4 regions of the Psychrosphaera sp. 1_MG-2023 genome follow, and region 1 is predicted to be linked to each of the others. Evidence: predicted binding sites of a transcription regulator. Region 1 holds the regulator's gene; each other region holds the start of a gene.
What was found. Region 1 encodes sigma-54, which starts transcription at its own class of promoters, with help from an activator protein. Its sites were predicted from a motif close to GTTGGCACGNNNNTNGNNT; they were not measured.
Positions count from the first base shown of each region.

Region 2: the regulator sigma-54 is predicted to act here: its motif matches at 1,457-1,475, upstream of Q4575_RS04455 (FlgO family outer membrane protein).
Region 3: the regulator sigma-54 is predicted to act here: its motif matches at 1,545-1,563, upstream of fliE (flagellar hook-basal body complex protein FliE).
Region 4: the regulator sigma-54 is predicted to act here: its motif matches at 1,841-1,859, upstream of Q4575_RS07525 (DUF2726 domain-containing protein).

Region 1 covers NZ_JAUORW010000019.1:44,906-48,120, reverse strand. Annotated here, with positions in the region: gene ptsN (PTS IIA-like nitrogen regulatory protein PtsN) at 1-301, opposite strand, end outside; gene hpf (ribosome hibernation promoting factor) at 390-677, opposite strand; gene Q4575_RS16430 (RNA polymerase factor sigma-54) at 710-2,200, opposite strand; gene lptB (LPS export ABC transporter ATP-binding protein) at 2,244-2,969, opposite strand; gene lptA (lipopolysaccharide transport periplasmic protein LptA) at 2,989-3,215, opposite strand, start outside.
Region 2 covers NZ_JAUORW010000004.1:41,001-44,215, reverse strand. Annotated here, with positions in the region: gene Q4575_RS04465 (LysR family transcriptional regulator) at 1-744, shown strand, start outside; gene Q4575_RS04460 (pyrimidine/purine nucleoside phosphorylase) at 838-1,146, opposite strand; gene Q4575_RS04455 (FlgO family outer membrane protein) at 1,520-2,161, shown strand; gene Q4575_RS04450 (FlgO family outer membrane protein) at 2,171-2,923, shown strand; gene Q4575_RS04445 (FlgO family outer membrane protein) at 2,937-3,215, shown strand, end outside.
Region 3 covers NZ_JAUORW010000003.1:111,803-115,017, reverse strand. Annotated here, with positions in the region: gene Q4575_RS03465 (Zn-dependent hydrolase) at 1-58, opposite strand, end outside; gene Q4575_RS03460 (UDP-2,3-diacylglucosamine diphosphatase) at 96-830, opposite strand; gene Q4575_RS03455 (peptidylprolyl isomerase) at 875-1,369, opposite strand; gene fliE (flagellar hook-basal body complex protein FliE) at 1,614-1,967, shown strand; gene fliF (flagellar basal-body MS-ring/collar protein FliF) at 2,030-3,215, shown strand, end outside.
Region 4 covers NZ_JAUORW010000006.1:151,217-154,431, forward strand. Annotated here, with positions in the region: gene Q4575_RS07520 (pullulanase-associated domain-containing protein) at 1-1,776, shown strand, start outside; gene Q4575_RS07525 (DUF2726 domain-containing protein) at 1,903-2,511, shown strand; gene Q4575_RS07530 (hypothetical protein) at 2,871-3,215, shown strand, end outside.

The DNA.
Region 1 (3,215 bases):
AAAATATATCTACAGGTCGTTTATCAATCGCATCGTAATTCACTCCTTTGTGGGTAACTAAGAGAACTGCTACGGCTTTACTCGAATTTTTTATTCGGCCATGTGGTATCGCAATTCCGTTACCTATACCAGTGCTGCCCAACTTTTCTCTGTTCATCAAGCTCTCTAAAATATCTATGCTAGATAAATTTGGCAGCTGCGCACTCGCAATTTCAGCTATATGTTCAAGTATTTTTTTCTTGCTTTTACAATCAGCAATAACTTTGGTGCAATCTGGTTGAAGTAATAATTTTAAATTCATGTTTGGTTAACTGCCTACCTTTTGCTTACGCCAAAAGGTGTTGTTTGTGACGCCGTCCCTAGCGTCACGTTTATTTAGTTTAAACCCATCAGTGACGGGTCAATTTCTCTTTATGTTTTATTACCTGTCGATCTAGCTTATCTATTAAACTATCAATCGCGGCATACATATCGTTATGTTCAGAAGTGGCGAACAATTCACCACCGTTTACATGTAAGGTTGCTTCAGCTATTTGACTCAGTTTTTCAACGTCTAAAATCACATGGACATTATTGATATGGTCAAAGTGACGCTCTAATTTAGCAAATTTGTTATCTACGTATTCTTTTAATGACTCTGTTAAATCTATATGACGACAAGTTAAATTAATTTGCATAAAAAATTCCTTCTGTTGATATAGAGAGGTGTTTACACCAGTCGTTTTCGTTGGTTTGAAGGGGGAATATTTAATGATTCCCGGTATTTTGCAATAGTCCGTCTGGCAACCTGAATACCTTGGTCAGCCAGGATCTCTGCAATTTTACTATCACTGAGAGGTTTAGCCTGATTTTCCGCCGCAACTAACTTTCTGATTAAAGCTCTAATCGCAGTGGAAGAACATTCACCACCGTTCTCTGTACTTACATGACTCGAAAAGAAGTACTTAAGTTCAAAAATTCCTCTAGGTGTGTGCATATATTTTTGAGTCGTCACACGAGAAATTGTTGATTCATGCATGTCGACCATTTCTGCGACATCGTTCAAAACCATTGGTTTCATGGCTTCTGGGCCATATTCAAAAAATCCCTGCTGTTGCTGCACGATACAGTTTGATACTTTTAGCAGCGTATCGTTACGACTTTCTAAACTTTTGATAAACCATTTAGCTTCTTGTAAATGGGAACGTACAAATTGCGTGTCACTGGTATTTTTTGAGGTTTTTGACAACGATGCATATTGTTCGTTTATTTTTAGTTTAGGCATGGAATTTGGATTTAGCTCTACTAACCAACGACCTTTTTTCTTAACGACCGTTACATCGGGAATGACGTAGTCGATTTCATCTTTGATAACGACACTTGCAGGATTTGGATTAAGTTGTTGGATGAGTTCTAGAATATCTTTCAGATCGGGTTCTTTTAACTTGGTTTTTCTAAGTAAAGTCCGGTAATCACGATTGGCCAGTAAATCGATGTAATTGTCGATAACGTCTATGGCCTCAAATTTCCATGGCGTGTCATTTGAAAATTGTTTCAATTGCACCGACAAGCATTCTTGTAACCCTCTGCAGGCGACGCCTACGGGGTCGAATAGTTGAATACGTTTAAGTACCGCTTCAACTTCTTCTATTTCCACATCTTCGATGTCAATGGCTTCTACGATGTCCTCAGCGGTGAGGCGTAAAAAGCCTTTTTCGTCGACGCCGTCAATAATGGCGGTCGCGATTGCAAGATCTTGTTCGGTAAACGTAGAAAGGTTTAACTGCCAGCGGAGGTGGTCTTGAATATTGTCAGTGGTTTCACCTTGATAGACTGTGTCTTCGCCTTCATATGCTGGGCCAGAGCTCGCAGGGGCGGCGCTCATGTAGTCATCCCATGTTGTGTCCGTAGACATCTCTTCACTGATGGTTTCGGTTTGAAGTGCTTCAGTGGTATTTATTTCTTCCTGCGCCCAGTCGGTATCGTCGTCGGTCGTTTTGTTTTGACCTTCCGTTTCACCCAATACATCTTCTATCGATTGTTCGCTTTTTTCGTGATTTAAACTTTCGTCTTCTGCGTCCAATAGAGGATTGCTATCCAAGGCTTCTTGAATTTCTTGGTGGAGTTCTAATGAGGATAACTGCAACAACCTTATGGCTTGTTGCAATTGTGGGGTCATTGTTAATTGCTGACCCATTTTTAATTGAAGTGAAGGTCTCATCTAATTCCAATCAGATTATACTAATTAATGGTTATACACTAAATTACAAAGTGAACTGGTCACCTAAGTAAACTTTTTTCACGATTTCGCTAGCAAGGACTTCTTCTGGTGTACCTTCTGCGATTAATTCACCATGACTCACGATATAGGCTTTTTCACATACATCAAGCGTTTCACGTACATTATGGTCGGTAATTAAAACACCGATCCCTTTTGCGACGAGTTGTTGGATAATCTTTTTAATATCAATTACTGATATAGGGTCGACCCCAGCAAATGGTTCGTCAAGTAATATAATTTTAGGATCCGCAGCCAGCGCTCTTGCAATTTCTACTCGCCTACGCTCACCACCTGACAATGCCATACCTAAACTATCGCGAATGTGTTCTATATGAAATTCACCAATAAGATCATCTAACAAATCGGCTTTTTGGTTGGCATTGATGTCCTTTCTCATTTGTAACACGGCCATGATATTTTGGGAAACAGTAAGTTTTCTAAATATCGAAGATTCCTGTGGTAAATAGCCTATTCCATGACGAGCACGAACATGCATTGGTTCGTGACTTAAGTCAATATCATTAAGTGTAATGCTACCTTTGTCGTTAGGAACCAATCCAACTATCATATAAAAAGTTGTCGTTTTACCGGCACCATTTGGCCCAAGTAGTCCGACGACTTCACCGGCATTTACTGAAATACTGACGTCTTTTACAACTTGCCTTTTGTTATACGACTTGGCGAGATGTGTTGCGATTAATTTAGTCATCGAGTTATTAATTCCGTCGTTAGCCGTTTTTCTTTTTTGTTTTTATCGTAGTGGTAACTCGACCACCCGTTGAGGCATCGCCATCCGCTTTTACGCGCTTTTTAGCAAGGTCAAATTCGATCGAGCCACTTTGTACTTCAGAGCCACCTTGTTTAAACTTTGCGTCGCCACTTAATTTAAGGGTTTGAGTTGTAACAAAGTATTCAATCTCGTTTGCTTTTGCGGTTAAGTTACCGTTTTCTTCGT
Region 2 (3,215 bases), on a different contig from region 1:
CGTACGACAAGAACGATTAGGTTGACCTACGAAGGTGAAATTTATTACCAACAAGCTCGTCATATAATCGATAGCGCACAACAGGCTGTCCACGACCTAAGTGGCCGACAAGCAGAGCCGCAAGGAGAACTAAAAATTAGCTGCCCGGTGAGTTTTGGTCTATCTCGCATTCGCCCCATAATTGCCAAGTTTATGGCGAAGTACCCTCAAATTACCATTAATGTTGATTTGAGCGACAAAAAAGTGGATGTAGTTGCAGATGGTTTTGATGTGGTTATTCGAGCGACCAGTCAACTTCAAGACTCTAGTTTAGTTTGTCGTAAATTTATGACAGCTAAAGCGTTAACTCTCGCTGCACCGAGTTATATAAAAGAATACGGTATGCCGACCACACCGCAAGATTTGGCTGAACACAAGGTATTAACCTATAGCTATTTGAAACATCCACAGATATGGAGTTACTTTGACAGTGAAGGGCGCGAGCAACTGGTGCATCTAAAAACGTCAGTTACCTCAAGTAGCCCTGAATTGCTGCTCGAGCTTTGTGTTGCGGGGCAGGGGATTATTAGGCTTCCAACATTTAATCTTACTGACGAGTTAGACAATGGCACGCTGGTACCAATGTTAAATGACTACGGAATGCCCGATATCGGGGTCTACCTTATTTATGCCAGTCGGCAACATTTACCTGCAAAAATTAGAGTGTTCATTGACTTTATTTTAGAGGAGCTCGGCAACAGTTAATGATCCGTAATGGAAATATCTACAGGTGCCGAGTTTTTGAGTAAAGCAACACTTATTAGGTGTTACTTTACGACACAAAGTAAATCGTGTGGATTATAAATAACTGCAGCAGTAGTCTGCTGTTTTAGTCACTTTAAGTTTAAATGATGCATTTGCTGGAACGTAAAAGCTATCAGGCGCAACAATTGTTTGCCATTCTGAATCAGGTAATAGCACAGTGAGTTCACCAGCATTAATTTCCATTAACTCTTTAGCTGCTGTATTAAATTCATAATCGCCAGGCAACATGACACCAAGTGTTTTTGTTGAGCCGTCTTCAAAAGTTACCGTGCGGCTTGTCACTTTGCCATCAAAATAGATATTGGCGTTTACATCGATAGCCACGTTTTTAAATTGAGTCATGTTTAGATCCTATAATTGTTAAAAGTAATTTGAAAACTGAGTCGAGTTTAAGCTCCATGAGTTGTGCTTTTGGATTTAAACTGTGGAACACAAAATAAGGTTCCTGAATGAAGAATATTATAAACGTTTTGTTCTTGCTTGATTAACCTTTATTAAGTTGAATTTGCAATAGCTAATAATGAAGTGGCAAATGTCAGCGGCGTCAATGACTAAATATATACAATGTTTTTAACCACCGGCATCCTTCAAATACGCGACCAAACGAGGGTATTAATCAAAGCGCTTGGTGGCCAAAACGCGTCAATTAGGTATTGGCATCTAAATTGCTTTAATCAAAGCCATAAACCCAGTTTACTGATGTGCGGAATAGACTATGTATTATCGACAAACACAGCTAAAAACACTTTTTAGATTGACCAGCTTATTGCTGATATGGCTTCTGGCTGCGTGTTCGTCGGTGTCTGACCCATTATTAGCTGGCGTAAAACAAGTGGATGAAAAACCAAAAAGTTATCAGCCACAAAGTTCAGAAGGGTCATTGCATTTCCATGTAGAACGCCTTGCCCGTCAATTGTTCGACACTGCTAATGGCTTTGACGTATCGCGTCCTATGGTGGTTGGCACGTTTTTACCCGCGGAACGTTACGATAATAAAAACAATGCAGCGCTAGTGCCATATGGCATTCAAATCCAAGAAAGTTTTGCGACGTTTGCAACCCAAGCCGGTTTAAAGGTCATTGAGTTTAAAACCTTACCAGCGGTTAAAATAACCAATAATGCCGATATTATGATGTCGAGAGACGTTAATGATTTAGATTCTCGGGTCAGTGCCGATTACATGTTAACGGGCAGTTATACCCAGCAACAAAACAGTTTAGTCGTTAATGTTCGATTAATTCGTGTCTTTGATAAGACAATAGTTGCCGCAGCAACCGATTATTTGCCGCTAAATAGTATGTGGAGCCACAACAAAGTACAGATAAAAGACAGCCGTTTGTACCGTGGCGAGTATTAGGAGTTTAAAATGAAAAAAGTATATTTAAGCGTAATAACCACGTTAATGCTATCTGGTTGCGCAACAATGGAAAGTTGGTCTTGGTTTGAAGAACCTGCCCCTCAAGAAGAAGTGGTTGAAGACCAACTCAAAGTTGCGGCAGAACAAACGCCTCAGGCTGAGTATATTGCCGCAAATCCAGACGATACAACGGCGGAAGCGAGCGTTAAGTTTCAGCAAAACTATCGCGATAAATTATTAAATAAAGTTGGCACCATGCACAGTCGTAAACCGACGAAGAGCATGGACATGAAAAACATCAATTATTATGTACGTGGTTTGATGCATGATCTTGTGGGGAACTTGCAATATGTAAATGCATCCACGCCAATTGCCGTTACCTCTTTTGTCTTTTTAGACAGCGACTACGAAAAAGCAGATTTAATTGGTAAGCAATTATCGGAAAGCTTTATCCACGAAGTCCATAAATTTGGCATTCCAGTATTAGATTATAAAACGACGGATTATATTCGCGTATCACCGGATGGTGACTTTATATTGAGCAAAGATTACCTCGATCTATCTGGTGAATTGCCAATTAAATACGCGTTAACTGGCACGTTAGTCAAACACCTTGCAGGTTACATGGTTAATGCTCGGGTCATTGGATTGCAATCGAAAGCCGTTGTTGCGTCAGCGCAGGGCTTTTTGCCTAGCAATGTTATTAACTCATTAATATCGAGCAATCTAAACGACGGTATTCCAGTGACAGCTGGCGAATAGGTCGGAGGCCATTATGATAAGAAATTTCTTAACTTTATTTTTATCTAGTACGCTGCTGGTGGGACTTACTGGTTGTGCATCGGGTGAGTTTTTTCCGGATGCTAAAACATCGGATAACCAAAAAGCTAAACAGGCCAATAAACCGCATGCCGATACCTTATGTGTGTCAAAAACGGGTCGATTAGTTGACTGCCAACAACTGGTTACCCATTTGCAAAATGAACCGGATTTACAAAACGCTCAGGGTGATCCATACCAAGAAGATACAAGAGCAATTCATTACTCACATCCG
Region 3 (3,215 bases), on a different contig from region 1:
AGCCCGTGAGGCTAAGCGCCGCGAGTGAAATCGCCAATGTGATTGAAGATAATTTCACGTTTTGTCCTTAGTGTAGAGTTTTGTCGTTATAATTTTTATATGCCATTTTTGGCATTGAACGATATACAAGATAGCGCAAGTTGTTGGTGAGATAAAGTAAGTACCGAACCTTGGGTATACCAATCGCCAACTACCGCTCTAATTTTATTATTTGGCAATGAATGTATTTCAGGTCGGTGGGTGTGACCATGGATAAGTAAATCTACATTCTCACTTGCCATGACAGCATCAACGGTGGTCGGATTGACGTCCATAATGTCAGATGATTTATGCTTTTGTTGCGCAACACTAATCTTACGATAGTTTTCTGCTTTAAGGCGACGTTGTTTCAGAGGTAAGCATTGGATTAAGAACTTCCACCACCAAGTGCGACTTTTGCGGCGAAACTTTTGATAAGAGATATCGTCAGTACAAAGTTGGTCACCATGCATAAATAAAATGTTATAGCCGTAGCCGGTGATACGATGTTGTTGCGGCAATAATGTCATTTTTGCTTTTTTTGCAAATCGTTTTCCAAGTAGAAAGTCTCGATTACCATGGATAAAGTAGACTGGGGTTGATTCTGCAAATTCTGCAATGACGTTGGCAATGGTATTTGTAAAAGGGGAGATGTCATCATCGCCAATCCACGCTTCGAAAAGATCACCCAAAATATATAATGAATCATGTTTGTTTTTAGAATCGACTAGAAACTCGCAAAAACACGATGTTATGTCTGGGCGTTCTGGACTTAAGTGCAGATCGGCAATAATTAATGAGCTGTTTGTCATCGGATTTAGTCTTAGCGCTTTGAAAACCAAAGCGCCAATTCTTATTATTCTTCGATTTCAGCTTTTTCAATAATGACATCTTCAGTTGGGACGTCTTGGTGATAACCAGAACGGCCCGTTTTAACTGCTGAAATTTTATCAACAATGTCCATGCCTTCAACAACTTTTGCGAATACACAGTATCCCCAACCTTCTGAAGATTCAGCACGGAAGTTTAAGAAACCGTTATCTACACTATTAATAAAAAACTGAGACGATGCCGAATGTGGTTCCATTGTGCGAGCCATTGCTAAAGTCCCGCGGTCGTTTTTCAAACCGTTGTTGGCTTCATTTTTAATTGTCGCGTTGCCATCTTTTTCTTCCATGCCAGGTAACATGCCGCCACCTTGAACCATGAAACCAGGGATTACGCGGTGAAAAATCGTTCCATTGTAAAATCCAGATTTCACGTATTCAATAAAGTTAGCGGTTGTGATCGGCGCTTCTTCAGTGAAAAGTTCTATTTTAATTTGACCAAAATTTGTTGTTAATACAACCATGATATATTCCTCAAATATGCTATTTGCAGCGATTGTAGCGAATTTCTATCTGTTTGACACAGTTCACTTTAAATTAATTAATGAGACCGATTGTTTTTTAGTCGAGTCAAATTAATGACATTTTGGGAAATGGCCATATTTGAAAATAATATTTAGCAAATACAACATCTTACACTTTGGCATTGATAATGCTTTATTACACACATAAATGACAATTGAAAAAGAATGTCGAATAGGTGATGCAATGAATATTCAAGCCAACAACTTATATGCCGAACTTCAATCCATGGCTTCTCAGGTTTCTGGGACAACGATACGGCCGAATGCTGAAATTAGTCCATTTCAAGCAAGTGATAGAGTAGCAAACCCGTCATCTGCAAATTTTGGTGACTTGCTTAGTCAAGCGCTTAACAATGTTAATGATATACAGCAAAACGCTGGAGCGCTTAAAAATGCGTTAGAAACCGGTGACCGCTCAGTAACGTTGGCTGAAACGATGATAGCGTCGCAAAAAGCAGGCATCGCGTTTGAAGCAACGGTACAAGTTAGAAATAAACTTGTTGAAGCGTACAAAAGCATCATGAGTATGCCTGTTTAACCTCAATTAGCATTAACAAGTATTAATAGGACAATATTGTGGCAGATGAATTAACCACCCAAGTGGCACCAAATCAAGATGTTTCCAGCGACCTTGTTACGTTAAATACGGACGCGAGTGAAGGTGTCGAGGAACAAAAATCTGGCTTTATGAGCTCAATCTCTAGCGCTGAGGTTATGCGACAAGGGGCGATGATCGTTGCGTTAACCATCTGTTTAGCAATCGCAATTTTCATTATCATTTGGTCACAAGAACCTGAATTACGTCCAATCGGTAAATTTGAAACTGCCGAGTTGATTGAGACATTGGATTATTTAGACAGCCAACAAATTGAATATGAACTGAATCAAAACACAATTTTGGTTGCTGCGGATCAATACCAAAACGTTAAATTATCTATTGCCCGTGGTGGATTAACTCAGGGACCGAATGAAGGCTCTGAGATCTTAATGCAAGATTCTGGATTTGGCGTTAGCCAAAGAATGGAAACGGAACGTTTAAAACATGGCCGTGAACAACAACTTGCAAGAACCATCGAAGAGCTAAACTCAGTAGGGCGTGCCCGAGTACTACTTGCTATCCCAAAAGAAAATATTTTTGCACGTCATAGTAAAAAACCTTCAGCTACAGTGGTTGTTACTTTAAAGCGTGGTCGTATGATGGCCGAAGAAGAAATTGATTCAATTGTCGATATCGTTGCTTCAGCCGTTCAAGGTATGGAACCGGCTAAAGTTACGGTGACTGACCAAAATGGCCGTTTGTTAAATTCAGGGTCTCAAAATTCTCTATCAGCATTATCACGCAAGCAATTTGAAATTGAACGTAAACGTGAAGATGAATACTTAGCCAAAATTAATTCTATCTTGTCACCAGTGGTAGGTCTTGAAAACTTTACCGCACAAGTTGACGTTACAATGGATTTTACCAGCGTTCAGGAAACACAAAAAACATTTAACCCAGACTTACCTGCTATTCGCAGTGAGTTATTAATAGAAGATAATTCTACGGGCAATGGTGCATTAGGAATTCCAGGTGCATTATCTAACCAACCACCACTAGATTCAAATATCCCAGAGCAGGCCACAGACGGACAATCACGCGGTGCAAGTGGTCGTAGTCATAAAGAGCAAACTCGAAATTACGAACTAGACCAAACTATCAGCCACAAACAAAATCAAACTGGCATGATGCGCAGATTAAGTGTGTCGGTTGCAGTTGATTATGTCAGAACAACAGCAGAAGATGGCA
Region 4 (3,215 bases), on a different contig from region 1:
GGCTACAGTGAAGGCATAGTTGGTATTGAAGTTGACTTCAATAATGACGGTATTTACGAGAAACATTTAGAACAACGTTTTAGTGCTTCTAAATCTACTCTTGCCTATGTAGGTTTAACAGATGTGGCTGGTAGACATACATTTACCAATCCGAGTAATAATACGGAGCAAGAAATCGTATTTAATGAAGATGGTACTGGCGTTGTAACTTGGGATGTAAACCCAGAAACGTTTACCTGGTCGTTTGATGCAGAAGGTCGAGTTGTTGTAGTTTATGACGATATTAATACGATTGAGACAGATCGTTGGACATGGCATTACACTGATAGAAATGACCAAGTCTATTTCTCAGGCAGTGTCACATTAGAAGTTTCAGAATATGGCGATGGTAACTACAACCTTACGGAGTTTTCTTACGCCTTACTGACTAAGGAAGTTTATTCACAATCTTTAATTGGCGCTTGGTATTTAGGCAATGAACTCGATAACTCAGATTATAATGTCTTAATCTTTATTAACGACCATCAATATATCCTAGGTCACACCAAAAATATGGAAAATAGCAACTTAGTTTCTGGTGAGTTTGGAAACTATAGTTGGAACGAATCGACTGGTGAATTCCAAGCTTATTTGATTGGTGAGAGCGACGGAGATGCGGGCCTTACGACTGAACCTTCGCAGCTATCATATAATGGAGACATGCTGACATTATATGAAAATGGTGGCGAAACGTTTGAGTTACATCGTATTGTTGGCGAAAATGAAATTGCGGGTTCTTGGATTACACCAAGTTCAGGAGGCTTTGCGGGCCATAGCGTACTAACGATTATCGACGCAAATAGATATTTCTATATTCATACCACTGAGGATTCAAATACTCAGCAAGTGACCGGTGAATATGGAACCTACACTTGGGATAAAGATACTTTCATTATGACGTCAGTTGTTGTTGACGAAAGTGACAGTAATCACGGGTTGAATGGCCTAGATAAAGAAGTGACCGTTGCCAACGGAATATTATCTATTATTGACGTAAACACATCACAATTAGACGCTGAAGCCACAATGATTGACGCAAATGCGTATCGCCCAGATTATGTGGCCATCGAAGACATTGACGGCGCATTTAATTTATATGTCATCGACGAACACGCCCGCTACCAACAGAACTTCCAAACTAATGGAACCGGCTATGCGATCTGGGATGAAATGGACGGCATAGAGACGTTTAATTGGCAGTTTGATCCTAATTTAATGGAAATTAATGTTGATTACGGGAGCGGTGGACTTCCTGATATATACCGATTCAAAAATCATAAACGTGATGAAAACGGCGCGCTAGCCGGACTTGAAGTTGTTCTAACGATAGATGATGACCTAGATGGCAATTATGATAGCGAAACTGTTGATGCTGTTTTGATCCCACTTGATCAGGTTATTGCAATGGGATTGGACGACGTTGTGGGGAGTCATCTTTTATATGAATATGTCGATGAAATATTGGTTGAGCGCTCTATTATCCTTAATCAGGACGGTACAGGTGTTATGGAGTGGGATGGTATTCATAACTTTACGTGGCACCTCGATACTGAAGGGGCGGTAGTAATTGATTATAACAGTGAGACATTTACTGACCGATTGGTTTGGCAAGTCGCTTTTGATGACTCGATAGGTGACTATCTAAACGGTGTTGTCGAGCTGCAAGTTGATAACGACGGTGACGGTATATTTGAAGAAGTGGACCTTACTTGGTATCCAGTCGAAAAATATGACTAAGTCGCCATTTTAATATTAAAGCCACAACGTGTTGTGGCTTTTTATTTTTAACATATTGCAAAGAGATGGCGTGGTAATTGCTTTAAACAATACATCAGAAATATAACGTTTTGTTTGGAGACAGTTATGGAGTGGGCACTAGTCTTACTTATCGGTTTAGTTATTACAATTGGAGTCGTTGCCAGTCATTTTATTGACACGAGCAACCCTTATCCGTTTAAGAAGAAGGCACAATTATTTACTAATATTGAGCGTGGATTTTATGCTTTATTAGACCGCGCTGTTGGACAAGACTTTAAAATTGTTAATCGCGTTCGACTCAATGACATCATTCAGCCTAAAGATTCAGTGGGGGGGCGAGCAAAACGTTCCGCCGCATTAAAAGCTGGAAGTCGCGTTATTGACTACGTTTTATGCGACCCAAAAGATTTTAGGATCATTGCGGCTGTTGACTTAGTTAACCAAACACAAGGTGGGCATAAGTCTAAGGCGGATTGGTTTGTAACAGGTGCTTTAGAAGCCGCTGGCATTCCTCACATCAGAATTAAAGTTAAGAAAGGCTATCAGGTTGAAGAAATTCGAAATGGTATCTTATACAAAATAGGCAAAAAAGAACGTGCTCATCCTCCCGAGCCGATCATCAAAGGCAATATTCCGCGTCGTCCTGTTGGAGCGCTATCAGCAAGCCAAGTTAAAGCTCAACTAACAAGCGTACCATTTGCCAAAGCATCTTAACACGCTTTGGATATTGCTTAATTATCTCAATGACAGGGTATTGTTTACAATATCCTGTTTAGCCTTTCAACATTGAGTTTACCTAATTCACACATCTCAATAATTTAGTAACTTCCTCATGAGTAAAAACCACGCTTAGTTTCGATAAAACGGCAATTTAAATAACCCTAAATACAACTTTTAGACTAATTAGGTATTTCGATTGTAATAACTCACTTTTTAACCAGAAATAACTTTTCTAATCCACCAAATTCGGCTAATTTGTTGGTATGTGTGCCAATTAGATAATGAAATAGATTAACTGTTGAACTATAATTTGGCGATAGAGATAAATTGTAGTGTGTAGTTTAGGGAAAATCATGAAATTGCGTAATTTGACGATGACCATTGTGCTTTTAGCAATTGGTCTATTTGCCATGCAGGCGAATGCGGCATCAGTTGCTGAACTGAAGAGCAAAAAAAGGGAAGTGGCAAATTTATTTGCGAATTATCAAAAATACGCTGCAGACTATGAAGATGTTCAATCTAAACAGATGTTTATTCAGAATAATCTTGGTGCAATCGAAAAAGAAGTCGACAAGTTAAAGACCGATCAAAATGGCTTTAAAAATGCGCCGATGAACTCAACCATAATCAAAGCACTACTCGAAGTCACTCAACAAATTGAACAAAAAGACGCAGAATATAAAGCTAAAGAGAACGAG